Regions from separate parts of the Bradyrhizobium sp. B039 genome, predicted to be linked through region 2. Evidence: predicted binding sites of a transcription regulator. Region 2 holds the regulator's gene; the other holds the start of a gene.

Region 1 (14,454 bases), 1.5 Mb from region 2:
ATCGCCATGGTGACGATGCCGGCCCAGTCGCCCTCCTTCAGGAGGCCGAGCTGCATCTTCTGCTTCTCCAGCGTCAGATAGAGCGCCGCCACCATCACCGCGGTCGGGATCACGTTGACGAAGAAGATGGTGCGCCAGCCGTAGGTTTCGGTGAGATAGCCGCCGATGGTCGGGCCGATCGCCGGGGCGAAGGTCACGGACAGCGCAAAGATCGCGAGCCCCACCGGCTGCTGCGGCTTCGGCAGCTTGGTCAGCACCAGCGTGAACGCCATCGGGATCAGCACGCCGCCGGCAAAGCCTTGCAGTCCGCGCATCGCGATCATCGACGGCAGATCGTGCGTGAAGGCGCAGGCGACGGAGAAGGCGGCGAACAGCGACGCGCTCGCCAGCATGTAGCGGCGGAACGAGAACACGCGGCTCAAATAGTCGGTCAGCGGGATCACGATGATCTCGCCGATCAGATACGACGTCGAGATCCAGGAGCCGTTGTCCGCGCCGGTGCCGATGCCACCCTCGATGTTGAGCAGCGAGGCGTTGGTGATCTGGATGTTCAGGATCGCCATGAACGAGCCGATCATGGCGGCGAGCACGGCGATCCAGGTCGCGGCGCTCGCGCGGGCGGGATCGGCGACGGCGCGATCAGGCGTCGCGGCCGGTGCTGCTTGCGTCGAAATTGAAAGGCTGTTTGACATGGCACGACCCTCCGGAGACGAGCTTCGCTTTGGGCGCGGCGGCCGCATTCGCGGCCGGCGCGGTCGAACGTGTTGCAATGGTCGGGATCACGGACATGCCGGGCCGGAGCGCAATCGCAGGTCCATGCGCGGCGTCGAGCGCGATCCTGACCGGGATGCGCTGCACCACCTTGGTGAAATTGCCGGTGGCGTTGTCGGGCGGCAGCAGCGCGAATTCCTGGCCGCTGGCGGGTGCGATGGAATCGACGCGGCCGTGCACGATCTGGCCCGGGAACATGTCGACCTCGATGTCGACGGCCTGTCCCGCCTGCACGTGGGTGAGCTGCGTCTCCTTGAAATTGGCGACGACATAGGCGCCATCAGTCGGCACGATCGACATCAGCTGCGTTCCCGCCTGCACGAACTGGCCGACGCGCAAGGAGCGGTTGCCGACGACGCCGTCGATCGGCGAGATCACGGTGGTGTAGCCGAGGTTCAGCTCGGCCTGGTGCTGCACGGCTTCCGCGCGCGCGGCCGCCGCCTTGGCCTGCACGATCTCGGCCTTGAGCAGGTCGACCTGCTTGAGAGCGGAGGCGAGGTTGGCGGTGTCGCGTTCGAGCGTCGCCTGCGCCGAGGCGATGCGCGATTGCGCCTGCTGCGCATTCTGCACGCTGCCGGAGCCGGTCGCGGCGAGATCGGTGTAGCGCTTGTTGTCCTGAGCGGCGAAGGTGAGGGCGGCCTGGTCGACGTCGAGCGTGGCGCGCGCGGCCTTGATCACCGCCTGCTGAACCTCGAGCTGCGCTTCCTTGCTGGCGATCGTCGCGTTCGCCGCCTGCACATCGGCCCTGGCCTGGTCAAGCGCGACGCGGAAGTCGCGGTCGTCGATCCGGGCCAGCACCTGACCGGCCTTCACATGCTCGTTATCGGCGACCAGGACCCGGTTGAGATAGCCGCTGACCTTCGGCGCGATCGTGGTGTTGTCGGCCTTCACATAGGCGTCATCGGTGGAGACGAGGTACTGGCCGACGGTCCAGTAGTCGTAGCCGTACCAGCTGGCGCCGGCCAGCGCGACGGCTGCGGCTCCCATCAGCAACAGCTTGCGAAAATTGAGCTTTTTCCGGCTTGCCTGGACCGGCGCGGCGGGCAGGACCCCCTCCAGGGCGGTCGTTGGAAGGGCGGTCTGGGCGGCAGCAGTCGGGGTGGTGTGGACGGTCATGGCCGGCTCCCCTGAATTAGGAAACTTGATAATTTCCAAAATGCGACTAGCTTTGGAATTGTCAATGGAATGACAGGCATCATTTAAAGACATGGCTCAGGCAAAATCGGAAAACGAATGCCGCCCCCGCGGGCGGCCGCAACTGCGCAGCGACGCGGAGACGAAGGGAATCGTTCTCGACGCCGCGCGGCAGGCCTTTGCCGGTGACGGCTATGCGGCGACCAGCACCGAGGAGCTGGCGCGCCGCGCCGGCATCTCCACCAAGACGCTCTATCGTCTGTTTCCCGGCAAGGCTGCTTTGTTCGAGGCGATGTGCGCCGACAGGCTCGAGCGGCTGCTCTCCGCGGTCGATCTCCAGGCGAGCGACGAGGTCGACATCGAAAAGGGCCTGCGCGCCGCGCTGCTGGCCTGCGCGGATCTTGCGCTCGATCCGGAAGTCGTGGCGTTGCAGCGCATGGTGCTGCAGGAATCGGCCGCATTCCCGGAGCTTGCAGCCCATTTCTACAAGAACGGCATCTCCCGCACCGTCACGGCGCTTGCCGGCTGGCTGCGTGCCCAGGTGAAGAAGAAGCGCATCGCGCTCGATGACGTCGAGGAGGCCGCCGGGATGCTGATCGGCATGGTCGCGTCGGCGCCGCAGCGTGCGGCGATCTATGGCGGGTTGGCGCTGCCGTCACGCAAGGACATCGAGCGGCGCGTCCAGACCTGCGCGGCGCTGTTTCTGGACGGCTGTCGCGCTGCCTAGTCCCGGCAGCCGCCCCTTTGACAATCCGGTCGGCCTCGGCTATCTATTTCGCATGCGAAATAAAGACGCCGCAGCGAGGCATCACCGGCTGATCTACCTGCTCAACGTCGCACAACGCCGGTTGCAGCGCTGGATGGCCGCGCAGCCCGAGAGCGAGGTGACGCCGGCGCAGGCGGGGCTGTTGTTCATCCTCGGCAGGCAGGACGGCGTCCTGATGGGAGAGGCAGGCGCGGCGCTGGATATGGGGCCGGCCGGGATTTCCGGCCTCGTCGACCGCACCGCAGCCGCAAGGCTGATCGAGCGGCGGCCCGATCGCGAGGACGGACGCGCCTGGCGCGTGTGGCTGACGCCGAAGGGGCGTACCGTGCTGGCGCATGCAAAAACCTCGGCGGCGGAGATCAACGCGGCGCTGACGGACGGATTTACCAGCGCCGAGATCGACATCGTCGCGCGCTGGCTGTCGAGCATTCAGGACAAGTTTCCAAGAGACCCTGCAAGAGATCCAGAGGAATAAGAGGAGAGCCCAATGACCGAGCACGTCCGGATCGAGAACAACGGTGGAATTCTCACGCTCACGCTGGCGCGCCCCGACAAGAAGAACGCGCTGACCGATGCGATGTACGGCAAGCTCGCCGATGCAATCGAGTCCGCCGAATTCGATCCGTCCGCTCGCGTGATCCTGATCCGCGGCGAGGGCGACATGTTCACCGCCGGCAACGACGTCGGCGAGTTCGCGGCCGTTGCGAGCGGAAAGTCGGAAGGCAGCCGCAACGTCATACGCTTCATCCAGTCGCTGGCGCGCTGCACGCGGCCGCTGGTTGCGGCCGTGCAGGGCCGCGCCGTCGGCGTCGGCACCACGATGCTGCTGCATTGCGATCTCGTCGTGCTCGCCGACAACGCCCAATTGTCCACGCCCTTCGTCAGCCTCGCGCTGGTGCCGGAAGCCGCCTCCAGCCTGCTGATGCCGGCACGCATCGGCTATGCCCGCGCCTACGAGATGTTTGCGCTGGGTGAGACGGTGCCGGCGAAGGCTGCGCTCGAATGGGGACTCGCCAACCGCGTTGTGCCGCTCGACAAGCTCGACGCCGAGACCCTCGCGCTGGCGCAGCGTCTCGCCCGCCAGCCGGCCGGCGCGCTCACCGCCACCAAGAAGCTGATGCGTAACGGCGAGGCGCTGGTCGCGCAGATGCAGGCGGAGGGCGAGCAGTTCGCGCAGCGCCTGCGCACCGCGGAGGCGCGTGAGGCGTTCACGGCGTTTGCCGAGCGCCGGGCGCCCGATTTTACGAAAGTCGCGTAAGGAGCGGCGGGCCGCCCGAACGGGTGCAGGCGGAGCCGGCTCAAATCGACTAAAACCTTAACGAAACATTGGCAGGTTGCGATGCAAGGTGGCCACTCGTTGAAGAGTAGGCCCCTTGACCTCATGGCAATGTTTAAGAAATCGGTAAGCTCGCTTCTTCTGACCTTGATGGCCCTGCTTGCGGCCGGCGCGCTGGCCAGCACGGCGATCCAGATGGTCGGGGCCTTCGGCCGTTACAGCGACAGTCTCGAAACCGCGCGGCTTGCCGCCGCCGACAAGACCATCTTCCACGGCGTGCTGTCGCTGCGCAACAATCGCGGCGACGCCCAGAGCGCACTGCTCGGCGAGGACGAGCCGCGCGCCAAGTTGGGAGCCGCCGAGAAGGCCGAGCAGGCCGGCTATGAATCCATCGCTTCGGCGCTCTCCACGATCGAATTCGACCGGCGCGACGAGCTCGCGAATACGCTGAAGCAGCGCTGGAACGAAGCCGCGCCGCAGTTCGAGTTGTTCTACGACGAAGCCAAGCGTCCGCGGGCCGAGCGCAAGATGGAGCGTACCAATGTCTGGTACGATGCCGTCACCAAGGTCATCGACACCGCGAACCTCGCCTCCACCGCGGTGTCAAACCGCGCCTGGATGAACGATCCCTACATCGCCCGCATGATTCAGGTTCGCCGCTTTGCCTGGCAGGTGCGCGACCGTTATGGGGTCCATTGTTCGTCGCTTCGCTCGAACGTCAACAGCAGCAAGCCGCTCGACGACGTTCAGAAGCGGTCGGTGGCGCAATGGGATGGCACGATCGCCTCTGGCTGGGCGGGGATGGCCGAGTTGCTGGCTGCGCCCGAGGTGACGGCGGAGCTGGTTACGGCAGCGTCGGACGCGAAGGCCAAGACCGATGGCGTCCTGAAGCAGATCGGAGAGCTCACCAGGAATTTTGACGGCAGCGGCAAGCCCGCGATGCCCGCCTCGGAATGGAATGCGCTGTGCCAGTCGCCGTTCGCGTCGATCGTCGCAGTCGCGAACAAGGCGCTGGACCAGTCGATCGCGCGCGCCGAGGCCGTTCAGGCCAAGGCCCTCACCAATCTCGTCGTGCAGTCGCTCGCCTTCCTTGTGGCGCTCGCGGTGACCTTGGCCGGCGTCTATGTGGTGCGTACGCGCCTCATGCGTCCAGTGCGCGCCATTCTGGATGCCATCGCCCGCATCGGCGCGCGAGATTATGCGACACCGGTTCCGCAATCCCGGTATCCCGACGAGTTCGGCACCATGGCGGCTGCGCTCGAGAGCCTGCGCGAGAGCGCCGCGACCGCGGAGCGTCTCGGTCAGGAACGCGAATCGCAGCAGGCGCTCCAGCTTGCCCGCTCCGGCACCGTCGATGCCGCCTGCCGCAGCTTCGACGACACCGTGCAGGCCGTCATCCACGGCGTTGCCGCGTCGGCGCGGGAGCTCGATGCGACGGCGACCGATGTGCGTACGCTGGTCTCGGAATCCAGCAGCCAGACCGCGGCGGTCGCCTCCTCTGCCGAGCAGGCCACCAACAACCTCGAGACCATCGCCGCCGCGACCGAGGAGCTCTCGGCCTCCGTCGGCGAGATTTCGGCGCAGGTGCAGTCGAGCGCGCGCGAGGCCCGCGAGGCCGTGTCGCAGGCCGAGCGGACCAACGCCACGGTCGAAATCCTCGACCAGACCGCAAGCCGCATCGGCGAGGTCGTGAAGATGATCAACGCCATTGCCGGCCAGACCAATTTGCTTGCGCTGAACGCCACCATCGAGGCCGCACGCGCGGGCGAGGCCGGCCGCGGCTTTGCCGTGGTCGCCGGCGAGGTCAAGAGTCTCGCCGCGCAGACCGCGACGGCCACCGAAGAGATCTCCCGCCAGGTCGAGGAGATCCAGGGCGCGACCGGTCAGGCGGTAACCGCCATCCGTTCCATCGGCGGCGCCATCAGCGGCATCGACGAGAAGATGACCGCGATTGCGGCCGCCGTCGAACAGCAGCGGGCGGCCACGACCGAGATCTCGCGCAACTTCCAGCAGGCCGCGCAAGGCACCCGTGAGGTGACCGACACCATCGGCAGCGTCGCCAAGCTCAATCAGGAAACCGGCAACGCCGGCACGGTGCTGTCGGAATCCGTGAAGAAGATGTCGGCAGACGCCGATCGCCTCCGCGTCGCGGTCGAAGGTTTCCTCGGCGCGGTGAAGACCGCTTAACTTTCACATCCCTGTTCCAACGGAACGCGGATCGGCATTGCCGCCGATCCGCGCCCCGAGTACATCTGTCGTGCCGCGCGAGTGCGGCGTTAGATGTGCAGGAATATCAGGGATGGAGAGTTCGATGCCGGTTACGCCCCACCACAAGGCCCAGCGCCCCTATCGCGGCGTGTTCCCGGTCGCGCCCACCATCTTCGACGAGCGCGGCGAGCTCGACCTCGAGGGCCAGCGCCGCTGCATCGATTTCATGATCGATGCAGGCTCGAATGGCCTCTGCATCCTCGCCAATTTCTCCGAGCAGTTCGTGCTCACCGACGCCGAGCGCGAAACCGTGATGCATGCGGTGCTGGAGCATGTCGCGGGCCGGGTTCCCGTCATCGTCACCACGACCCATTTCAGCTCGGCCGTCTGTGCGGCGCGCAGCAAGCAGGCCGAAGCGGCCGGTGCCGCCATGGTGATGGTCATGCCGCCCTATCACGGCGCGACGTTTCGCGTGCCGGAGAAGGGCATCGTCGAATTCTTCAAGGTGCTCTCCGGCGCGATCAATATTCCCATCATGATCCAGGACGCGCCGGTGGCCGGCACGCCGCTGTCGGTCGAGCTGCTCGCCCGGCTGTCGCGCGACTTCGCCAACATCCGCTATTTCAAGATCGAGGTGCCGGGCGCCGCCGCAAAGCTCCGCAGCCTGATCGAGGCGGGCGGCAAGGATATCGAAGGCCCGTGGGACGGCGAGGAGGCGATCACGCTGCTCGCCGATCTTGACGCCGGCGCCACCGGCGCCATGACCGGCGGCGGCTATCCCGACGGCATCCGCCAGATCATCGATCCCTATTTCGCCGGCAAGCGCGAGGAAGCGAAAGCCGCCTATGAGCGCTGGCTGCCGCTGATCAACTACGAGAACCGCCAATGCGGCCTGATCGCCTGCAAGGCCATGATGCAGGCCGGCGGCGTGATCAAATCGGACGCCGTGCGCCATCCGCTCCAGCCGCTGCATCCCGCGACGCGCGCGGGGCTGCTGGAGCTGGCGAAGGAGCGGGATGCCCTGGCGCTGCGGTGGGGGAAGTAGCGGCCAATTCCCCAGTCGTCGTCCCGGCGAAGGCCGGGACCCATACCGCGTGATCTATCGGTGAACGCAGGTGTTGGTACCGCGGGAAGACTTTTACTACTAGCCTTCGCCAAACCCCTCCCTGGGGGTATGGGTCCCGGCCTTCGCCGGGACGACACCGAGTGTGAGGGGCCCTGGCCTGATCCCGCCGGCTTCCATTTGGCGGAAGGCGTCGAATTGGCGCGGCTCGGGCCGTTTCCCGCAGCCCGGCGATGACATATTGTAGGCTCGCCAACGAAGCCCGCGGAGCAGCTCAAGACATCGCGCACCAGTTCTTCAATATGCCGCTGTCCCGAGCCAGGTTGGCGCGAACCGACAGAACAGGGAGGCAGTGCCATGACGATGAGGCCGGATCCCACCTTTCACGCATCGCCCAAGCTTGCGATGGAAGCACCTGCGGAGAACTTTGCCTATACGTTGCTGCTCAGTCCGGATTTCTCAAAGCCGGATGCTCTTGCGGTCATCGACGTCAACCCGGGATCGCCGACCTATGGCCAGATCGTCCACACCGTGACGATGCCCAACAAAGGCGACGAGTTTCATCACTTCGGCTGGAATGCCTGCTCTTCCGCCTTGTCGCCGCTCGCCGGACACGCCTTCATCGAGCGGCGCTATCTCATCATCCCCGGGCTGCGCTCGTCGCGGATCTACATCATCGATACCAAGCCCGATCCGACCAAAGCCAAGATCCACAAGATCATCGAACCAGAGGAAGTCTTCAAGAAGACCGGCTACTCGCGCCCGCACACCATCCATTGCGGGCCGGACGGCATCTATGTCAGCACGCTGGGCGGCGGCGGCAAGGACGGCACCAACGGACCTCCGGGCGTCTTCATCATGGATTGCGAGACGTTCGAGGTCCTTGGACGATGGGAGATCGACCGCGGCCCGCAAACGCTGCATTATGATTTCTGGTGGAATCTGCCGCGCGACTACATGGTGACGAGCGAATGGGCGTTGCCGCCGCAGTTCGAGAACGGGATCGTTCCGGAAGATCTGCTGTCGAACAAATATGGCCATCGTCTCCACTTCTGGGACCTTCGCGCCCGGCGCAATGTGCAAACCATCGACCTCGGCGCCAATCATCAGATGGCGCTGGAGGTGCGGCCCGCGCACGATCCGGTTCGCGAATACGGCTTCGTTGGCGTTGTGGTCGACACCACCAACCTCGAAGCATCGATCTGGACCTGGTGGCGCGAAGGCGGAAAATTCCATGCCGAGAAGACGGCGACGATCCCTCCCGAACCCGCGCCAAAGGAGAAGCTCCCGCCGCTGCTGCAGGGATTTGGCGCCGTGCCGCCGCTGGTGACCGACATCGACCTGTCGATGGATGACCGGTTCCTCTATGTCTCGTGCTGGGGCACGGGTGAAATGCGCCAGTACGATGTGAGTGATCCGCGAAAGCCGAAGCTTGCGGGCTCGGTCCACATCGGCGGCATCGCGCGCCGCACCCCCCATCCGAACGGCAAGGCATTTGCGGCCGGTCCGCAGATGGTCGAGATCAGCCGCGACGGCAGGCGCGTGTACTGGACCAATTCGCTCTATTCCACCTGGGACGATCAGTTCTATCCCGACGGGGTTCCGGGCGTGGAAGTCATGGCCAATGTCGGCGGCAACGGCGGCCTCGAGCTCGACAAGGACTATTTCGTGAGCTTCCCCGACGGATATCGTGCGCACCAGATCAGGCTCGAGGGCGGCGATTGTTCGACGGATTCCTTTTGCTACCCGTCGGTCTAGATGGGGCGCACGCGAGCCCGGCGCTTGGCTGGCTTTGGCTCGCTCTTGTTGCGAGCGGTCTCTACCACGGGGTCAACCCGGGAATGGGATGGCCGCTCGCTGTTTCGGCCGGGCTCATGGACAAGAACCCACGCGCGCTGTTCCGTGCGTTGTGGGCCCTGGCGGCCGGACATCTCCTGGCAACACTTTTCGTGCTGCTGCCATTCGCGTTCCTGCTCGTGCTGGCCGAGTGGCAGCGTTCGATCCAGATCAGTGCGAGCCTTCTCGTCATCGGCTTCGGTGTCTATCGGCTGATCGAGCGGCGCCATCCCCGCGCGCTGGCACGAATTCCGCCAACGCAATTGGCGCTCTGGTCATTCGCCGTTGCCATTGCCCACGGCGCGGCCTTGATGCTCGTGCCGATCTATCTCGGGCTCTGCCAGGCCCTCGAGCTCGATGCCGGCCATGAGGCGGCGGGCGCGCTGATGAAGGCAAGTCTCGGGATGGCGGTGTTGGTGTCCCTGGTGCACGTTGCCGCCATGGTCAGCGCCGGCGGATCTCTGGCGTGGCTGGTCTACCGCTATCTGGGATTGAAGTTCGTCTCGCGCAGCTGGTTCAATCTGGATGCAGTCTGGGCGACCAGCCTCGTTCTGGTTGGCGCGGTGGCGCTCGCCTTCAATCTTGCGAGCTGGCGCTGAGGTCTATCGCGCCAAAGCCCACTCGCCGATGATGCGGAAGCGCGCCTTGGTCTCGGCCTGCCTGAACAGGGCGAGGCGGTCGATCGCCAGCGTGTCGAGACGAAGCGACGCGAACCGCGTCCGCAACATCTCCAGGATCGGTCCGCGGCGCTCTGCATCCAGCCGCCCAGTCAGGGTCATGTGGAAGCGAAATTCTTCCATGACGTAGGGGTAACCCCAGCGGTCGAGATAATCGCGCTGCCGCTCGGTGAGTTTGTCGGGCTTCCGGCGTGCGCGGTCTTCCGCGGTGAGAGCGGCGCGGAAGGAATCGAACTCGCGCGCGCAATCGGCGGCGAGCTGCTGGAGCGCATCGACCGGCTCGGCCGGGATGACGGCGATGAAGCCGCTGATGGTGTCGACGATCGGGCGGATGGCCGGGATCGGCCGCGCCGTTTCGGCGAATGTCGCGCAGGCTGCCATAAGCTCCGCCTCGGTGCTGCCGGGCGTCAGCGCCATCGGCGCCTTCAGCGTGGCGTGGAAGCCGTATTTGCGGGGATCGGCAGAGACGTCACGCCAGTCCGGTGCAACGTGCAGCGCCTCGGGCGGAAACGGCACCTCGTCGCCGGTGTAGGCATCGTAGCCGAGCAGCTTGGCGCCGAAGCGGGTCAGCGCGCTGTCGGCGCCGGCGGCAAAATAGATCGCGTAGCGGGGAAAACCTGTCATCGCCTCAGCATAGCCAATTTATGCCGCGACGACAGCCTCGCGCGGCGCCGCCGCCGCGCTGAGCAGTCGCGTCGCATCGGTGAGATGCACGAGCTTTCCGCCCGATATCACCGCGACGAGCCGCGGCCGCAGCGGCACGGTGTCGTCGACGAGGAGGATGTCGGCGCGGCGTCCTTCGGCGAGGATGCCGCGGTCGGCAAGGCCGGTCGCGCGCGCAGGCTCCGCGGAGACCAGGCTCCAGGCCTCCGTCAGCGGCAACACGCCATCGGCGGCGAGGCGGAACGCGGCGAGCAGTTGCGCGGGATAGTAATAGTCCGACGCCAGCACCGAGCAGAGCCCCTTTGCGATCATGTCGGATGCCCGGGTCCAGCCGGTGTGGCTGCCGCCGCGCACGACGTTCGGCGCGCCGTACACGATGGCATCTCCGTGGCTCGCCGCCGCCCGCGCCGTCTCCTCGTTGATCGGAAACTCGGCGATGTCAGCGCCGAGCTCACGAAATTCCCGGCGCATCGCGGGTGTCGCATCGTCATGCGAGAGCATCCGCACGTCTGCCGCGCGGGCAGAAGCAGCGAGCCGCGACACGGAGGCCGGCACGTCGGCGGCGCGCGCGATCACGCGGTCGACCAGCCCGTCAAAATCCTCGCTGGACAAGCCAGTGCGCTCCACCATGCGGTCGCGCTTGCGCGGCTTGGCCATGTCGGCGACGGTGCCATCCATGTGGTCGTTGAAGGCGAACAGGTCGACGCGGCCCTCGGCGAGCCACTGGCTGATCTCGGCCTCGGCATCGAGATTGTAGGTCTCGTGCCGCAGATGGAAGCGGGTGTCGGCAGCGAATTGCGGACGCTGCCGCTCGATCGCCTCCATCAGGCCGCGCGCATTGTCGGCGCTGCGCAGGCCCGGTTCCCACGAGCAGGTCGTGGCGTGAAACACCGTGGTGATACCGTTGCTGATCGCCTGGCGGTCGCTGTCCGCGAGCGCGACGTCGATCGGGAAGTCCACGCCGGCGCGCGGCATCATCTGCCGCTCGAAGGCATCGCCATGCAGATCGACGATTCCCGGCAACACCAGCAGATTGCGCGCATCGATCGCGAGCCGAGCCCGGCCACGGGCGGCATCGACCCGTGCGATGTCCGTTCCGGCCACGCTGAGTGACGTCTCGACCAACTCGGTGCCGATCAGGGCCCGGCCGCCCTCAAGGAAAATGTCTGTCACGCGACCGCGCTTCGTTTGCTGGCAGGGGAGTGTGCCCGTGCTTCATACGTGGAGAGAAAATCTTCAATCCCGAGCCTGCGGAAATCGGGCAGGGCTTCACGCAATTTGTCGTGATCCCAGTCCCACCAGGCGAGCCGCGCAAGCCGTCCGGCGATCTCTTCCGAGAAGCGCCGCCTTACGATCCGCGCGGGATTGCCGGCGACGATGGTGTAGGCGGGCACGTCCTTGGTGACGATGGCGCCGGCCGCGATCACCGCGCCGGTGCCGATGTTGCGGCCGGGCAGCACGATCGCGCCATGGCCGATCCAGGCGTCGTGGCCGATATGGACGTGATGCTGGCGCCGCCAGTCGAAGAACTCCGTGTCGTCGCTCTCGCCGGGGAAGTAGGCGCTGGAACGATAGGTGAAGTGCGCCTGCGTCGCGCGATGCATCGGATGATTGCCGGGGTTGATACGCGTCATCGCCGCGATCGAGCAGAATTTCCCGATCGTGGTGTAGGTGATCTGCGAATCGTTCACGACATAGGAGTAATCGCCCATCGTCACTTCATGCAGGATCGTGCGCGCGCCGACCTCGGTATAGGCGCCGAGCCGGGTCTCGTGCAGCTTGGCCGAGGGATCGATGGTCGGTTGGACTGAAAGGGCTTTGCCGGCCATGTCGTATCCGAAGCGTGAGGGCGGGCGTTCCTCTTCGAGCGGCTCGATGACAATGTCATGACGCAGCGATGACAGGGGATGAGGTGTGTTGGATCGCCGCACCGCAACGTGCATGTCACACAAGTGTCAAGCGTCGGCGTTAGCGGTGGGTCCCAGCTACTCTGGAGCCCTGCATGCTGGTGGTTGAAGGTCTGACGTGCCGCTTTGGCGCAAAAGCCGCGGTGGACGACGCTTCGTTTCAAATTTCCCCCGGCGGATTCGTCGGCGTGATCGGACGATCCGGCGCCGGCAAGTCCACGCTGCTGCGGACCATCAACCGCCTGGTGACGCCGACGCAGGGCCGCATCCTGTTCGACGGCACCGACGTCACAGCGCTGCGCGGCAAGGAGCTGCGGCAGTGGCGGGCGCGCTCGGCGATGATCTTCCAGCAGTTCAACCTCGTCGGCCGGCTCGATGTTCTCACCAACGTCCTGATGGGGCGCCTCGCGACGATGCCGGCCTGGCGCTCGCTGTCGCAGACCTGGCCCGAACACGACAAGGCGCTGGCAATGTCCGCGCTCGAACAGTTCGATATCGCCGCGCTCGCCGCGCAGCGCGCCGACCAGCTCTCCGGCGGCCAGCAGCAGCGCGTCGCGATCGCCCGCGCGCTGGTGCAGCAGCCCGACATCATTCTCGCCGACGAGCCGATCGCTTCGCTCGACCCGCGCAACACCAAGATCGTGATGGATGCGCTGCTGCGCATCAACAAGCATTTCGGCATCACCGTGCTCTGCAACCTGCATTCGCTCGACTTGGCGCGCAGCTATTGCGACCGCCTGATCGGCATGGCGCAGGGCCGTGTGGTGTTCGACGGCGCACCGTCTGCGCTGACCGATCACGTCGCGCGCGAGCTCTACGATCTCGAAGCCACCGACGTCATGGGCGGCTCGCCCGTGCCGGCGCCCGAGGGCATTCCGGCGCTTGGAACGGCGGCCGCCGCCTGAGCCGCATCGCTTCTGTCGTTGCCAGTTTTTGCGTCAACCGACCCCAACCGATGAAGAGGGTATCATGATCACTCGCAGATTAGTTCTTGCCGGCGCCGCCGCGCTCGCATTCACGACTTCGGCCTCCGCCGACGACTGGAAAGCCAAATATCCCGAGCTGACCTTCGCGGTCATTCCCGCGGAAAACGCCTCGGGCGTGACCGAGCGCTGGGCGCCGTTCATGAGCTATCTCTCCAAGGAATTGGGCGTGAAGGTCACGCTGCGCATCGCCAATGACTACGCCGCCGTCATCGAAGGCCAGCGCGCCGGCAACATCCATATCGCCAGCTACGGCTCGGCCTCGTTCGCCCGCGCCCGCCTGACCGGCGTCAAGACCGACGCCTTTGCCAACGATATCAACGCCGACGGCTCGACCGGCTACTATTCGGTGTTCTTCGTCAAGGCGAGCAGCCCCTACAAGAGCATCGACCAGCTCAAGGGCAAGAATCTCGGCCTCGTCGACCCGAACTCGACGTCCGGCAACAACGTGCCACGCTTCGAGCTCGACAAGATGGGCATCGCGGACGCCGACACCTATTTCAGCAAGGTCGTCTTCACCGGCAGCCATGAGAATGCGATTCTGGCGCTGGCGCAGGGCACGGTCGATGTCGCGGCCAACCAGTGGACCAGCGACGACGATTCGACGCTGGCGCAGATGCTGACCAAGAGCATGCTGAAGAATGCCGACGGCTCGCCGATGAAGAAGGACGATTTCCGCATCATCCACAAGTCGGCGCCGATCATCAACGGCCCCTATGCCTACAACTCCGACCTGCCGGAAGAGGCGAAGGCGGCGATCGCGAAGGCGTTCTTCGACGCTCCGGCCAAGGACAAGGCGGCCTTCGATCGCCTCCAGGACGGCCAGAAGAAGGGTTTTCATCCCGCCACCACCAAGGATTGGGATGGCACGATCGAGCTGATCAAGTTCGTCGATGCACTGCGTAAGAAGAAGGCGTCCTGAGTTTCGGGACGAGCTACTCGAGCCGGGTCGATGGACCCGGCTCTTTCTCTTTGATCGGCCACCTTTCCTGAACAGATGACCCTCGCGGTTTCGATCCTGCCCGAGCAGCAACTGGCTGCGCTGAACACCGCTTACAATCAGGCGGTCGCGCGCAGGCGGCTCCGTCTCTTGCTCGGGGTTGTGGTGTTCGCCGCCGCGCTGCTTCTCGCCGCGATCGGCGCCGAAGTGAACCTGCGCACCTTCTTCAC
Region 2 (14,454 bases):
ATTTGAGCCGGCCGGCTTGCAGCCACGTTAAATAAGTCGCTAAACAGGCCGGGGACCTCTGTGATCCCGGCCCGTGGATATATCCAGGCCGGTTTTTTTGTGACCGTTTTCGACGAGACGGTCATGTCGGAGGTACCTATGTCGAAGTCGCCTGCCACTTACCGTCCCGAAACCCGCCTGGTCCATTCCGGCACCCTGCGCTCGCAATTCGGCGAGACGTCGGAGGCGCTGTTCCTGACCCAGGGCTACGTCTACAACAGCGCCGAGGAGTGCGAGGCGCGGTTCAAGGGCGAGGATCCCGGCTTCATCTATTCGCGTTATTCGAACCCGACCATCTCGATGTTCGAGCGCCGCATGATCGAGCTAGAAGGCGCCGAAGCGGCGCGTTCGGCGGCGACCGGCATGGCCGCGGTGACGACCGCGATCCTGGCGCCGCTGAAGACCGGCGACCACGTGGTCGCCTCCCGCGCGCTGTTCGGCTCGTGCCTCTACGTCATTCAGGATCTGTTGCCGCGCTACGGCATCGAAACCACGCTGGTCGACGGCCTCGATCTCGACCAGTGGCAGCGGGCCTTGCGGCCGAACACCAAGACGTTCTTCCTGGAGAGCCCGACCAACCCGACGCTCGACGTGCTCGACATCCCCGGCATCGCCGAGATCGCGCACAAGGGCGGCGCGCGGCTCGTCGTCGACAACGTGTTTGCGACGCCGATCTGGCAGAGCCCGCTCGCGCTAGGGGCCGACGTCGTGGTCTATTCCGCGACCAAGCACATCGACGGCCAGGGCCGCTGCCTCGGCGGCATCATCCTGTCGTCGGAAGCCTTCGTCGCCGAGCACCTCCACAATTTCATGCGCCAGACCGGGCCGTCGATCTCGCCGTTCAACGCCTGGGTCTTGCTCAAGGGCCTGGAGACGCTGGCCGTGCGCGTGCGCGCGCAGACCGACACCGCGGCACGCGTTGCGGAAGTGCTGGCCGGCCATCCGAAGATCTCGCGATTGATCTATCCCGGCCGCGCCGATCATCCGCAGGCAGCGCTCGTGAAGAAGCAGATGCGCGGCGGCTCGACGCTGGTCGGCTTCGAGGTCAAGGGCGGCAAGGCGGCCGCGTTCCGCGTGCTCAACGAGCTCAAGCTTGCGAAGATCTCGAACAATCTCGGCGACGCCAAGAGCCTCGTCACCCATCCGGCGACCACGACGCATCAGCGCCTGAAGCCGGAAGACCGCGCCGCGCTCGGCATCAGCGAGGGCTTCATCCGCTTCTCCGCGGGGCTGGAGCATGCGGACGATCTGATCGAGGATCTGACGGCGGCGCTGGAGAGGGCGTGAGGCGATCGAGCTCCGTAGGGTGGGCAAAGCGAAGCGTGCCCACCATTCACCACCGAGCTGGCGATAGATGGTGGGCACGGCGCGCGAAGAGCGCGCCTTTGCCCACCCTACGGCTACGCAGCCGAACTACATCGGCCGGTACGCCCGCACGTCCCCGGGCACGTTGACCCCGAGCTTGATCTGGCCGACGGAGCGGATGATGTCGTCGCCGAGGAGCTGGGCGAAGCAGGCATAGCCCCAATCGTTCATATGCAGGCCGTCGGCGATCACGAAGCTCTCGACCGGGATCGATTGATTCTCGTGCCAGTCGCGCATCACCTCGAAGCGCGGGAAGATGCCGACGTGACGGAGCTCAGCGACCTTGCCGAGCAGCTTCACCATCTTGCCGGCACTCTCCTTGCGCTGGTTGACGGCCGGCGAATATTGCGGATCGACGAGCACGATATCGGCGCCGCCGGCGGCCTGGATGCGGGCGATGCCGTCCTCGACCATCTTGGCGGTGTCGCCGGGATCGAGATTGCGCAGCACGGCGTTGGTGCCGACCTGCCAGATCACCATGTCCGGATGCACGTCGATCACCTCCTTCTGGAGGCGCTTCATCATCTCGGGCGCGTCCTCGCCGCCGACGCCGGCATTGATGACGGTGATGTCCGCGGTCGGATATTGCCGGCGCAGCTGCGCCGCAAGACGGTTCGGATAGTTGAAATCGGGCGAGCTTGCGCCGTAGCCGGCGGTCGACGACGAGCCGAACGCGACGATCACGACAGGCTTGCCGGCGACGAGCTTGCCCGCGACATGCGGCAGCGAGCCCATCGCCTTCGCGCCGCCCTTCGGCGGCAGGCAGGGGACGCGGTTGAAGACGTCACCGGCGGATTTCGCGACCTGCTTCACCTTGTCGATGGCGCGCGCGGTGATGCCGCGCTGTTCGGGAGATGTCGCGGCGACGGTGGTCTGGGAGGGCGATGCCGGAGCGGGATTAGCGGCCTGCGCGGGCGCGGGCGTTGCCTGCGCGGCCTGCGCCTGCGCGCGCGACTGCGAAACAGGAGTCAGCAACAGCAGCGCCGCCGCCACGGGTGCTGCCAGCCATGCCGTCAGGCAAAAAGGGCGGATAGAACTCATTAACACTAGACCTCAATTTTGCTGCTGGGCCGGCCCCAGATGGGCTGCGTCGATCACGAACTGTGCCAACGCCCGGCCAAGGCAATCGTGGACCTGTTTCGCGAGCTCAGGCCCGCGGGACGGGCTGAACAGGTCGAACTGACCCTGATCATTCCACTGCCGCATGATCGCGAAACGGTCGAACAGCGGGATGTCGTGCTCCTGTGCCACCACCCGCATATTGTCGAGATAGGGCGGCACCGAGATCATGGTTTCGGTACGCGGGCTGTACTGCAAGTTCATCAACACGACGTCAGCCCCTGCATTTTGCAATGCGGAAACCCCTCCGGTCACCGCACCGCGAAAATCGTCGGGATCGATTGCTCGGATAGCATCCACGGTCCCGGTCTGCCAGATGACCAAAGTAGGCCTTTTTGCTTCCATCAGCTTAACGAAGCTGGCGGCCGCCTCCTCTGCCGTCTTCTTGCTCTGTATTTCTACGGAGACGTGCACAACTTCCGATGGCGACAGCTTGTCCTTCAAAATGGCCTGCATGCGTGCCGGATAGGAAGCGTCCTCGGAGGCCGGAATCGTGGTCGAACGGCTGCCGATGACCAGGATTTCGAGCGGTTTGCCGGCCTTGATGGCGTCGGCGACCTTGGGAAGCTGGCTTTCGCTGGTGAGCAGATAGGACGGCAATTCGCAGGCTGCGGGCGCGGCCGGAGCGGGCGGCGCAGCATCCTCCGCGCGCGCCGACGGCGCGGCGAGGCCACCGCATAGCAGGATCAGGCTCAGGAGAACCTTCGCCTTCATCAGCCCCCTCCCGCCAGATCGGCGTTGCCGACGGCGTTCTTGGTTTTCGCACCGCTCTTGTCAGCTACGCGCTTGTACCACGAAATCACCCAGGCCACGCCCCACATGATCAGGATTCCGGAGAGACTAATCACCGCATGCATGACGGCGCCGCCGGAGACCTCGGCCAGGATGAAATGACCGGCGAAGGCCAGGAACACGCCGAGGCAGAAGATCTCCAGGGAATGCGAGCCGCACAGGATCAGCGGCCGCAGCCAGGGCGATTTCAGGCCCGGCCAGTCGCGCGGCAGGAAGCGCACGGTGAGCGCTGCCAGCGCCAGGAAATGCGTGAAGCGCAGCACGTCGAGGTCGGTCTTGTCGATCGGATACATCCACTGCTCGAGCCGCTTCGGCATCAGATGCGAGAGCTGCGGCACATACCAGGTCAGCGTCACGTAGAACGCCGCGACGATATAGGCGATCGCGATCCACATCGTCACCGGTGAAGCCAGAATACGCGACATGCGCCGCGCACCTCCAAGCGCACACCATGCACCGAAGACGAACAGCAATTGCCAGGCCAGCGGATTGAACGCCCAGAAGCCGTTCGGATAGGCGGAGAAGTAGAGGTCGTATTCCCAGGTGACCGCGTAGAGCACGACCGAGAGGCCGAGCGTGACATCGGGCTTCCACTTCATCGACCACAGGATCAAAGGCAGCGCCAGCATCAGCACGATGTAGAGCGGCAGCACGTCCATGTTGACGGGACGGAAGCGCAACAGCAGCGCCTGCACGATGGTGACGTCGGGCTGCTTGAGAAAGTCCATGATGCCCATCTCTTCAGTGTAGAGCGGGTTCTCGAAGCTGGTCGCGACGTAGGAGATCTCGGCGAGGAAGATCGTGAACAGGAAGACGTGGGCGACATAGATCTGCCAGACCCGGCGCATGATGCGCGCGGTGGCGATGACGACGCCGCTCTCCAGCATCGCGCGGCCGTAGACGAAGGCGGCGGTGTAGCCGGAGATGAAGATGAAGATCTCGGTGGCGTCGCTGAAGCCGTAATTGCGGATCGTGAACCAAGTCAAAAGACTCGACGGCAGATGGTCGATGAAGATCAGCCACAGCGCGAGGCCGCGGAACAGGTCGAGCCGGAGCTCGCGCTCGCCGATGGCGGGCAGAGAGATGGCCGGCGCGGCCGCACGCGGCTTTGCATCCGCAGGCTTGGCCCCCGCGATCGTCGATCCCGTCACTTGGTCCGCAATGGTCATCGGGGCCTGGAAACCCTCACACAAATCGCGACGTTATAGGGATTGTACCGGTCCGGCCGTCGTCTCGCAAAGCGGCCGGATCACATAAGGGTGTCTTTCTTTGGGGTGTCTTTCTCCGCGAATTCTGGCGGGACGATGTCGCGAAAGCCGCTTGCGGCGTTTGGTTCCCGGCCGGGTTTTCGTTATGATGGCAGCCATGTACCGCGCCGTGACCCGCCAGATCGAAGTGACCGTCGAGCCGAACTTTGTTCCGGAACAGTCGTCGGCCGACCGCTCCCGCTACTTCTGGTCCTACACCATCGTCATCACCAATTCGGGCGAGGAGACCGTGCAGCTCAAGACGCGGCACTGGATCATCACCGATGCCACCGGCCGCCAGCAGGAGGTGAAGGGCGAGGGCGTGGTCGGCGAGCAGCCGACCCTGGCCCCCGGCGAGCGCTTCGAATACACCTCCGGCGTGCCGCTTTCGACCGCCTCCGGCTTCATGACCGGCCGCTACCAGATGGTCAGCGAAAGCGGCGAACGCTTCGAGATCGACGTGCCGACGTTTTCGCTGGATAGCCCGGACAACAAGCGGGTGTTGAACTAGGGGCGGGGCCGTGGGGTGGGCAAAGCGAAGCGTGCCCACCATTTCGGTGGTGACGCGGAAAGATGGTGGGCACGCTTACGCTTTGCCCACCCTACGATGTCCGAGCACTTGGCAGGCTGTTTCCCCGTCGTCATTGCCAGCGCAGCGAAGCAATCCAGACTGCCACTGCGGAAAGACTCTGGATTGCTTCGCTGCGCTGGCAATGACGGACGATAGAGTTACGCGTCCTCCACGCCCGCCTCATCGGGCGTGAAATCGTACACCGACGAGCAGAACTCGCAGGTGACAACGACCTTGTCGTCCTTGACCATCGCGGCGCGATCGTCCGGCGAGAAGCTCTTCAGCATCGCGGCGACCGCATCGCGCGAGCAGGAGCATTGCGCCTTCAGGACCAGCGGCTTGAACACGCGCACGCCACGCTCGTGGAAGAGGCGGTAGAGCAGCCGCTCGCCGGACAGTTCCGGATCGATCAGCTCGACGTCCTCGACGGTCTCGACCAGCGAGCGCGCCTCGACCCAGGCGTCATCTTCGGCGACGGCGTGCACTTCGGCGCCCTCGGGCGCATCGCCGGGATGCAAGTCCGCCTGCCGCGCGCGCTCCGGCGCCTTCGGCAGAAACTGCATCAACATGCCGCCGGCGCGCCAGCGATGCCTGCCGCCGTCGTTCGAGCGCCACTCCTCGCCGACCGCAAGACGCACGCGCGTCGGGATCTGCTCGGAGCGCAGGAAATATTCGTGGGCGGCGTCTTCGAGGCTGCCGCCGTCGAGCGCGACCAGACCCTGGTAGCGGCTCATGTCGGGGCCCTGGTCGATGGTCATGGCGAGATGGCCGCGGCCGAGCAGCGCGCCGGAATCCTTCGCCGTGCCCAGGCGCGAGGCGTCAAAGCGGGCATAGGCGCGAAGCTGGTCCGGCGCCTTGTAGTCCACCACCAGGAACGACACCGGGCCGTCGGTCTGGGCCTGGAGGATGAAGCGGCCCTCGAATTTCAGCGCCGAGCCGAGCAGCGTCGTCAGCACGATGGCCTCGCCGAGCAGCTTGCCGACGGGCGCGGGATAATCGTGCTTGGTCAGGATGTCGTCGAGCGCCGGACCGAGCCGCACCAGCCGGCCGCGCACGTCGAGCGCGTCGACCTCGTAGGGCAGCGCGGCGTCGTCGATCGGAACCGCTGATGGTGCGCGAACCGGGCCTTCCGGCCTGGTTTTCATGTCAGGGGATTGGGAATCCATGGCCGTCTATCTGGGGTCGGTGGGTGGGAAATGGAAGGGGTTCCGGCTGCATCCGGCAATGCAGAATGGACGTATGCAAGGACGGCAACCTCCGCGTCGTCCTGGCGTTCGCCAGGACGACAGTTGCATGTGAGGCGGCCGCCAAGCCTACGCCAAACTTACTTCACCGCGTCAAAACACCAGGCCAGAATACCCTTCTGCGCGTGCAGGCGGTTTTCGGCCTCGTCGAACACGACCGATTGCGGACCGTCGATCACCTCGTCGGTGACCTCCTCGCCGCGATGGGCGGGCAGGCAGTGCATGAACAGCGCGTCGGGCTTGGCCAGCGACATCAGTTTGGCATTGACCTGGTAGGGCTTGAGCACGTTGTGGCGGTGCTCGCCCTCCTTGTCGCCCATCGACACCCATGTGTCGGTGACGACGCAATCGGCGCCGCGCACGGCGGCTTCCGGATCGGTGCCGAGCATGATCGGCGCGCCTGAAGCCTTGATCCAGTCGCGCATCGCCTTCTTCGGCGCAAGCTCCGGAGGCGTTGCGACATTGAGCTGAAACTTGAAGCGCTCCGCGGCATGCGCCCAGGACGCCAGCACGTTGTTGTCATCGCCGGTCCAGGCCACCGTCCGGCCCTCGATCGGGCCGCGGTGCTCCTGATAGGTCAGAAGGTCGGCCATCACCTGGCAGGGATGCGAGCGCCGCGTCAGGCCGTTGATGACGGGCACGGTCGCGTTGGCCGCAAGCTCGAGCAAGGCGTCGTGGTTGAGGATACGGATCATGATGGCGTCGACATAGCGCGACAGCACGCGCGCGGTGTCGGCGATGGTCTCGCCGCGGCCGAGTTGCATCTCGGCGCCGGTGAGCATGATGGGCTCGCCGCCGAGCTGGCGCATGGCGACGTCGAACGACACCCGCGTACGGGTCGACGGGCGCTCGAAGATCATCGCCAGCGTCTTGCCTTCGAGCGGCCTCACCGGCTGATGCGCCTTCTGCTTCGCCTTCATGGCGGAGGAGGCATCGAGCATGCTCTTGAGCTCCGACAGCGGGAGCTCGTTGATATCGAGGAAGTGCTTCGGCGACTTGCTCATCAGCTTGCCGCCCGCTTGGTCTGACTGGACGAGATCGCGGCGCAGGCGCGTTCGAGCCGCCCGACGCTGTCCTCAATCTCGGCTTCGGTGACGATCAAGGGCGGCAGGAAACGCACGACATTGTCGCCGGCGCCGACCGTGAGCAGCTTCTCGTTGCGCAGCGCCGCGACGAGATCGCCTGATGGCACCACGGCCTTGATGCCGATCAGGAGGCCCTCGCCGCGCACCTCGCTGACGACATCGCCATGACGGTCGATCACGGAGGCGAGCTTCTGCTTGAGCAGCAGCGACATCTTCTGCACGTGATCGAAGAAGCCGGGCTTCAGCATGACGTCGAGCACGGCATTCGCAGCCGAGATCGCGAGCGGATTGCCGCCGAAGGTCGATCCGTGCGAGCCGGGACCCATGCCGGCCGCCGCGTCCGCGGTGGCCAGGATCGCACCGATCGGGAAGCCGCCGCCGAGCGCCTTGGCCAGCGACATCACGTCAGGTGTGACGCCGGTACGCCGATGCGCGAACAGATCGCCGGTGCGGCCCATGCCGGTCTGCACCTCGTCGAAGGCGAGCAGCAGGCCCTTCTCGTCGCAAAGCTGGCGCAATGCCTTGAGGAACGCAGGCGTTGCGGAACGCACGCCGCCCTCGCCCTGAATCGGCTCGATCAGGATGCCGGCGGTCTGCGGACCGATTGCCTTCTTCACGGCCTCGATGTCGCCATGCGGGACCTGGTCGAAGCCATCCATCGGCGGACCAAAACCTTCGAGATATTTTGCAGATCCCGTCGCAGCCAGCGTCGCCAGCGTGCGGCCATGGAAGGCGCCTTCGAAGGTGATGATGCGGTAACGTTCCGGATGCCCCTTGGAGAAGTGATGATGGCGGACCAGCTTGATCACACCTTCCAGCGCCTCGGCGCCGGAATTGCAGAAGAACACGAAGTCCGCGAAGCTTTCATTGCACAGGCGCGCAGCGAGCTTCTCGCCGTCCGGACTCTGGAACAGGTTCGACATGTGCCAGAGTTTTGTGGCCTGCTCCTGCAGCGCCTTGACCAGCGCGGGATGGGCATGGCCGAGCGCGTTCACGGCGACGCCCGAGGTAAAATCGAGATAGCGATCGCCATTGGTCGCAATCAGCCAGCAGCCTTCGCCGCGCTCGAAACCGAGGTCGGATCTGGCGAAAACGGGAAGCAAATGCGGCGCTGCGCTGTTAGTCATGACGATCACTTGATGTTGCGGACGGCCTGAACACGCTCACGCAGCGCACCATTGACCGGCCCGGAAAACGAAACGTGCCGCCTTTTAAGGGCGGCACGTGACACTATCTTATGCCTGGTGAAACCGGTGTCAATGCCGCCCGAAAGCCTCGCGAAACGCTGAATCCGTAGTCTTGCGGAGCCGAAATTGCGGGGTTTTCGCCACGGAACATGTGGAAGCGAGTCGGCGGACTCTTGCGCGTGAGTCACGCCATATTGTAGCGTTTGGCTTGTCAGATACGACATCTCGTGCAGTGTTTCTGATCCTCTAAGTCCTCATGTACCGGCGTAGACGTTCGGGCGTTATCGGCGCGCCCGGCGAGCCTTAAGGGATTCTGACGGCACGGGTTTTTCGAGGCTTAGGCATTCGCCGCGAGGCGCCAGGATGGCAGCCGCACGGCGAGGGAAAGGGTGCAATGACGGTTTTGACCTGGTCCGACGATCGCGTCGAGCAGTTGAAAAAGCTCTGGGAGGCCGGATTATCGGCCAGCCAGATCGCAGCCGAGCTCGGGAACGTGACCCGCAATGCCGTGATCGGCAAGGTACACAGGCTCGGCCTATCCGGCCGCGCCAAGAGCCCCTCATCGGCGGCTCCGCGGCCGCGCAAGGCGCGCCCCGCGCAGCACATGATGCGGGTGAGCCGCCCCATTGCGCGCGGCAACACCGCGCTGGCGCAGGCCTTCGAGGTCGAGGTGGAGGCCGAACCGGTCACCTACGACAACGTGGTGCCGATGAGCCAGCGGCTGTCGCTGCTGGAGCTGAACGAGGCGACCTGCCACTGGCCGGTCGGCGATCCCTCGAGCCCGGATTTCTTCTTCTGCGGCGGCAGGGCGCTGTCGGGCCTGCCCTACTGCGCGCAGCACTCGCGCGTGGCATATCAGCCCGCCGCGGATCGCCGGCGCGCACCGGCGAAGCCCTCGCGGTGAGTTTGTCGCTCTAGCTGATTGCAAAGACGGCGCCGTCACGCGATGACGGATCGACACACTCCGATGTCGTCCCGGCGAAGGCCGGGACCCATAACCACCAGCAGATGTGGTTACGGGGACACGGAGTTACCCTTGTCGCGCAAACAATTGCGCCCTGGGGTTATGGGTCCCGGCCTTCGCCGGGACGACACCGATATCGTGGCGACAGCTCGCCAAACCAACTCGCCCCTAGCTTACGTCTGCTCCGCCTTCGCAAAGCGATCATCCAGCGCGTAGCCGGCGCCGCGGACGGTGCGGATGGGATCCTGCTCGCGGCCGAGATTGAGCAGCTTGCGCAGGCGGCCGATGTGGACGTCGACGGTGCGCTCGTCGATGTAGATGTCGCGGCCCCAGACGCTGTCGAGCAGCTGCTCGCGCGAGAACACGCGGCCGGGATGCTCCAGGAAGAACTCCAAGAGGCGATATTCGGTCGGGCCGAGGTCGATCGGCCGGCCCGAGCGCGCGACGCGGCGCTTGTCGCGATCGAGCTCGATGTCGCCATAGGCCAGCACCGTGGCGAGCCGCTCCGGGCTTGCGCGCCGCAGCAGGCCCTTCACGCGTGCCAAGAGCTCCGGCACCGAGAACGGCTTGACGATGTAGTCGTCGGCGCCGGTCGCAAGACCCCGCACCCGCTCGCTCTCCTCGCCGCGCGCGGTGAGCATGATGATCGGGAGCTGCTTGGTCTCGGGCCGGGTCCGCAGCCGGCGGCACAGCTCGATGCCCGACAGGCCCGGCAGCATCCAGTCGAGTACGATCAGATCGGGGATGTGTTCCTTGAGGCGGGTGTCGGCGTCGTCGCCGCGCATCACCGTCTCCACATCATAGCCGTCGCCTTCGAGGTTGTAGCGGAGAAGCTCGGTGAGAGCTTCCTCGTCCTCAACCACCATAATGCGTGCGCCCATGGTGTCGTCGCTCCTTAAGTCTTCAGGTATTCGGGACCGTCGTGGCGAAGGTCGTCATGTCGCCCTTCGGTCGCTTGTCGGTGATCGCCTGGCCCTCGATCATGTAGAACACGGTCTCGGCGATGTTGGTGGCGTGGTCGCCGATCCGCTCGATGTTCTTGGCGCAGAACATCAGATGGATGCAGAACGAGATGTTGCGCGGATCCTCCATCATGTAGGTGAGGAGCTCGCGGAACAGCGAGGTGCAGATGGCGTCGACTTCCTCGTCGCCCTTCCACACCGCCATCGCCGCCGGCAGATCATGCGCGGCATAGGCGTCCAGCACCGACTTGACCTGCTGCTGCACGAGGTCGGTCATGTGCTCGAGGCCGCGGAACAGCTTGAGCGGATGGAAATCCGTCTCCAGCGCCGCGACGCGCTTGCCCATGTTCTTGGCAAGGTCGCCGATGCGCTCGAGATCGGTCGCAACGCGCATGGCGCCGACGATCTCGCGCAGATCGACCGCCATCGGCTGGCGGCGGGCGATGGTGAGCACGGCGCGCTCCTCGATGCGCTTCTGCAGCGCGTCGAGCTCGGTGTCGGTGGCGACGACGCGCTGGCCGAGCGCGACGTCTCGGCGGATCAGCGCGTCGACGGAATCGACGATCATGCGCTCGGCGATCCCGCCCATCTCGGCGACGAGCCGGGTGAGCTCCTGGAGGTCGGTGTCGAAGGCCTTTGCGGTATGTTCAGAACCCATGTCCCGTCTCCTCAGCCGAACCGGCCGGTGATGTAATCCTGCGTGCGCCGGTCGCTCGGCGACGTGAAGATCTTGCTGGTGTCGTCGAACTCGATCAGCTCGCCGAGATACATGAACGCGGTCTTGTCGGAGACGCGCGCCGCCTGCTGCATGTTGTGGGTGACGATCGCGATCGTGTAGTTCTCGGACAGTTCCTGGATCAGCTCCTCGACCTTGGCGGTCGAGATCGGGTCGAGCGCCGAGCAGGGCTCGTCGAACAGGATCACCTCGGGCCGCACCGCGACGGTGCGGGCGATGCAGAGGCGCTGCTGCTGGCCGCCGGAGAGCGACAGGCCGGAGGCGTTGAGCTTGTCCTTGACCTCGTTCCACAGCGCGCCGCCGCGCAGCGCCTTCTCGACGCGGTCGTCCATCTCGGACTTCGAGATCTTCTCGTAGAGGCGGATGCCGAAGGCGATGTTCTCGTAGATCGTCATCGGGAACGGCGTCGGCTTCTGGAACACCATGCCGACGCGGGCGCGCAGCAGGTTGAGGTCGAGCTTGCCGTCGAGGATGTTGGTCTGGTCGAGCATGAGCTGGCCGGTGGCGCGCTGCCCCGGATAGAGGTCGTACATCCGGTTGAAGATGCGCAGCAGGGTCGACTTGCCGCAGCCGGACGGGCCGATGAACGCGGTGACGCGGTTGGTGCCGAGCGTCAGGTTGATGTTCTTCAGCGCGTGGTGCTCGCCGTAATAGAAGTTGAGGTTGCGCACCGTCACCTTGGCCGGCGCTTCCGGCAGCAGCGGCGCCTGGGGCAGCCCACCGGCCGCGCTCATCGATACGGAAAGCTCACTCATTTTGCGGTCCTCTCGGCGCCAAGGATGCGTGCGCCAATATTCAGGGCAAGCACGGTAATCGTGATCAGCAGCGCGCCGCTCCAGGCGAGCTGCTTCCAATAGGCGTAGGGGCTCTGGACGAAGTTGTTGATGGTGACCGGCAGGTTCGCCATCGTCTTGTTCAGGCCAAGACTGAAGAACTGGTTCGACAGCGCGGTGAAGAGCAGCGGCGCGGTCTCGCCGGCGACGCGGGCGGTGGCTAGCAACACGCCGGTGATGAGGCCGGAGCGGGCGGCACGATAGGCGATCCGCTTGATCACCAGCGAGCGCGGCAGGCCGAGCGCGGACGCCGCCTCGCGCAGCGCGTTCGGCACCAGCAGCAGCATGTCCTCGGTCGTGCGCAGCACCACCGGGATGACGATGACGGCGAGCGCGAGGCTGCCTGCGATCGCCGAGAAGCCGCGCATCGGCACCACCACCGCGCCGTAGATGAACAGGCCGATGATGATCGAGGGCGCCGAGAGCAGGATGTCGTTGATGAAGCGGATCACCGAGGTCAGGCGGTCGTTGCGGCCGTATTCGGCGAGATAGGTGCCGGCGAACAGGCCGAGCGGCGCGCCAATGCCGACGCCGAGCACGGTCATGATGATCGAACCGACGATGGCGTTGCGCAGGCCGCCTTCGGTCGAGCCCGGCGGCGGCGTATCTGCCACGAAAATCTCGAGGTTCAGACCGGCGATGCCGTTGTAAAGCAGCGTGATCAGGATCAGCGCAAGCCAGGTGACGCCGAAGGCGGCGGCGGCGATGCAGAGTCCGCGAACGACGATGTCCTTGCGGCGGCGGCGTGAATAGATCGGGTTCATGGCGTTAGTTCCCCGCCTTCTTTTCCAGCCGCATCAGCATCAGCCGTGCCGCTGCGAGCACGAAGAACGTCAGCACGAACAGCAGCAGGCCGAGCAGGATCAGGCCGGACTGGTGCAGGCCGTCGCTCTCGGCGAACTCGGATGCGATCGCCGCCGAGATCGTGGTGCCCGGCGCGAAGATCGAGGAGGAGATGCGGAACGAGTTGCCGATGATGAACGTCACCGCCATGGTCTCGCCGAGCGCGCGGCCCAGCGCCAGCATGACGCCGCCGATGACGCCGACGCGGGTGTAGGGGATCACCACGCTGCGCACGACTTCCCAGGTGGTGCAGCCGACGCCGTAGGCGGCCTCCTTCAGCACCGGCGGCACCGTCTTGAATACGTCGACCGAGATCGAGGTGATGAAGGGCAGCACCATGATGGCGAGGATCAGCGCGGCGTTGAACAGGCTGAGATAGGACGGGGGACCCGCGAAGATCGCGCCCAAGACAGGAACGCCGTCGAAGATCTTGATCATGAAGGGCTGGAAGGTGTTGGCCAGGAACGGGCCCAGCACGAAGAAGCCCCACATGCCGTAGATGATCGAGGGAATGCCGGCGAGCAGCTCGATCGCCATGCCGATCGGGCGGCGCAGCCATTGCGGACAGAGCTCGGTGAGGAAGATCGCAATGCCGAGGCCAACGGGAATGGCAATCAGCATCGCGATGAACGAGGTGACGAGCGTGCCGTACATCGGCCCGAGCGCGCCGAGCACGGGCGGATCCGCCGACGGCGCCCAGCGCTGCGTCCACAGGAAGGAGAAGCCGTATTCCTTGATCGCCGGGAAAGCGCCGACGATCAGCGAAACGATGATGCCGCCGAGGATCAGCAGCACCGAGATCGCGGAGAGCCGCGTGATCCAGTAGAAGGTGACGTCGCCGAGCTTGAACGCGCTCAAGGCCTTGGCGCGATCGTACGGTCCGGCGTCGTCGATTACATCGCTCTGAACGGCCATCTCTGCCACGCCGATCCCCTGTACCCGTTATATACGCTTGTTGTTGGTCTTGCGCTCCGGATGCGGCACGGGGCCGATCCGGAGCGGAGGTCTTTTGAGATCCCGGCACCCAGGCCGGGACAGCAGCGCTTAGCTCTTGATCTCGGCAGCCCAGGTCTTCTCGATCAGGGTCACGACGCCCTCGGGCATCGGGATGTAGTCGAGCTCCTCAGCCGCCTTGCCGCCGTTCTTGAAGGCCCAGCGGAAGAACTTGATGGCTTCCTGCGAGGCCGCCTTGTCGGTGGCATCCTTGTGCATGAGGATGAAGGTCGCCGCCGTGATCGGCCAGGACTTCTCGCCGGGCTGGTCGGTCAGGATGACGTAGTAGCCGGGCGCCTTGGCCCAGTCGGCGTTCGAGGCGGCCGCCTGGAAGGCCTCGACGGTCGGCTGCACCGGCTTGCCGGCCTTGTTGACGAGACCGGTGTAGGTCAGCTTGTTCTGCTTGGCATAGGCGTACTCGACGTAACCGATCGAGTTCTTGGTCTGGCCGATGTTGCCGGACACGCCCTCGTT

What was found. Region 2 encodes PhoB, which activates phosphate uptake and scavenging genes when phosphate is short. Its sites were predicted from a motif close to TGTCATNNANCTGTCAT; they were not measured.
Region 1: a site for PhoB is predicted at 12,270-12,286, ahead of phnC (phosphonate ABC transporter ATP-binding protein). Genes of this name have one in related genera too.

What each region holds. Positions count from the first base shown of each region.
Region 1 covers NZ_CP152416.1:975,020-989,473, forward strand. Annotated here, with positions in the region: gene AAFG50_RS04540 (MDR family MFS transporter) at 1-578, opposite strand, end outside; gene AAFG50_RS04545 (HlyD family secretion protein) at 640-1,887, opposite strand; gene AAFG50_RS04550 (TetR/AcrR family transcriptional regulator) at 1,979-2,632, shown strand; gene AAFG50_RS04555 (MarR family winged helix-turn-helix transcriptional regulator) at 2,685-3,146, shown strand; gene AAFG50_RS04560 (enoyl-CoA hydratase) at 3,159-3,929, shown strand; gene AAFG50_RS04565 (methyl-accepting chemotaxis protein) at 4,053-6,134, shown strand; gene AAFG50_RS04570 (dihydrodipicolinate synthase family protein) at 6,259-7,200, shown strand; gene AAFG50_RS04575 (selenium-binding protein SBP56-related protein) at 7,576-8,976, shown strand; gene AAFG50_RS04580 (hypothetical protein) at 9,060-9,653, shown strand; gene AAFG50_RS04585 (DUF1045 domain-containing protein) at 9,657-10,355, opposite strand; gene AAFG50_RS04590 (alpha-D-ribose 1-methylphosphonate 5-triphosphate diphosphatase) at 10,374-11,567, opposite strand; gene AAFG50_RS04595 (chloramphenicol acetyltransferase) at 11,564-12,223, opposite strand; gene phnC (phosphonate ABC transporter ATP-binding protein) at 12,397-13,206, shown strand; gene phnD (phosphonate ABC transporter substrate-binding protein) at 13,271-14,206, shown strand; gene phnE (phosphonate ABC transporter, permease protein PhnE) at 14,282-14,454, shown strand, end outside.
Region 2 covers NZ_CP152416.1:8,455,150-8,469,603, forward strand. Annotated here, with positions in the region: SAM riboswitch at 1-64, shown strand, start outside; gene AAFG50_RS39930 (O-succinylhomoserine sulfhydrylase) at 139-1,326, shown strand; gene AAFG50_RS39935 (SGNH/GDSL hydrolase family protein) at 1,453-2,445, opposite strand; gene AAFG50_RS39940 (lipolytic enzyme) at 2,458-3,237, opposite strand; gene AAFG50_RS39945 (OpgC domain-containing protein) at 3,237-4,484, opposite strand; gene apaG (Co2+/Mg2+ efflux protein ApaG) at 4,681-5,073, shown strand; gene AAFG50_RS39955 (Hsp33 family molecular chaperone) at 5,292-6,299, opposite strand; gene argF (ornithine carbamoyltransferase) at 6,458-7,381, opposite strand; gene AAFG50_RS39965 (aspartate aminotransferase family protein) at 7,381-8,589, opposite strand; gene AAFG50_RS39970 (GcrA family cell cycle regulator) at 9,044-9,553, shown strand; gene phoB (phosphate regulon transcriptional regulator PhoB) at 9,787-10,494, opposite strand; gene phoU (phosphate signaling complex protein PhoU) at 10,517-11,233, opposite strand; gene pstB (phosphate ABC transporter ATP-binding protein PstB) at 11,245-12,066, opposite strand; gene pstA (phosphate ABC transporter permease PstA) at 12,063-12,908, opposite strand; gene pstC (phosphate ABC transporter permease subunit PstC) at 12,913-13,902, opposite strand; gene pstS (phosphate ABC transporter substrate-binding protein PstS) at 14,032-14,454, opposite strand, start outside.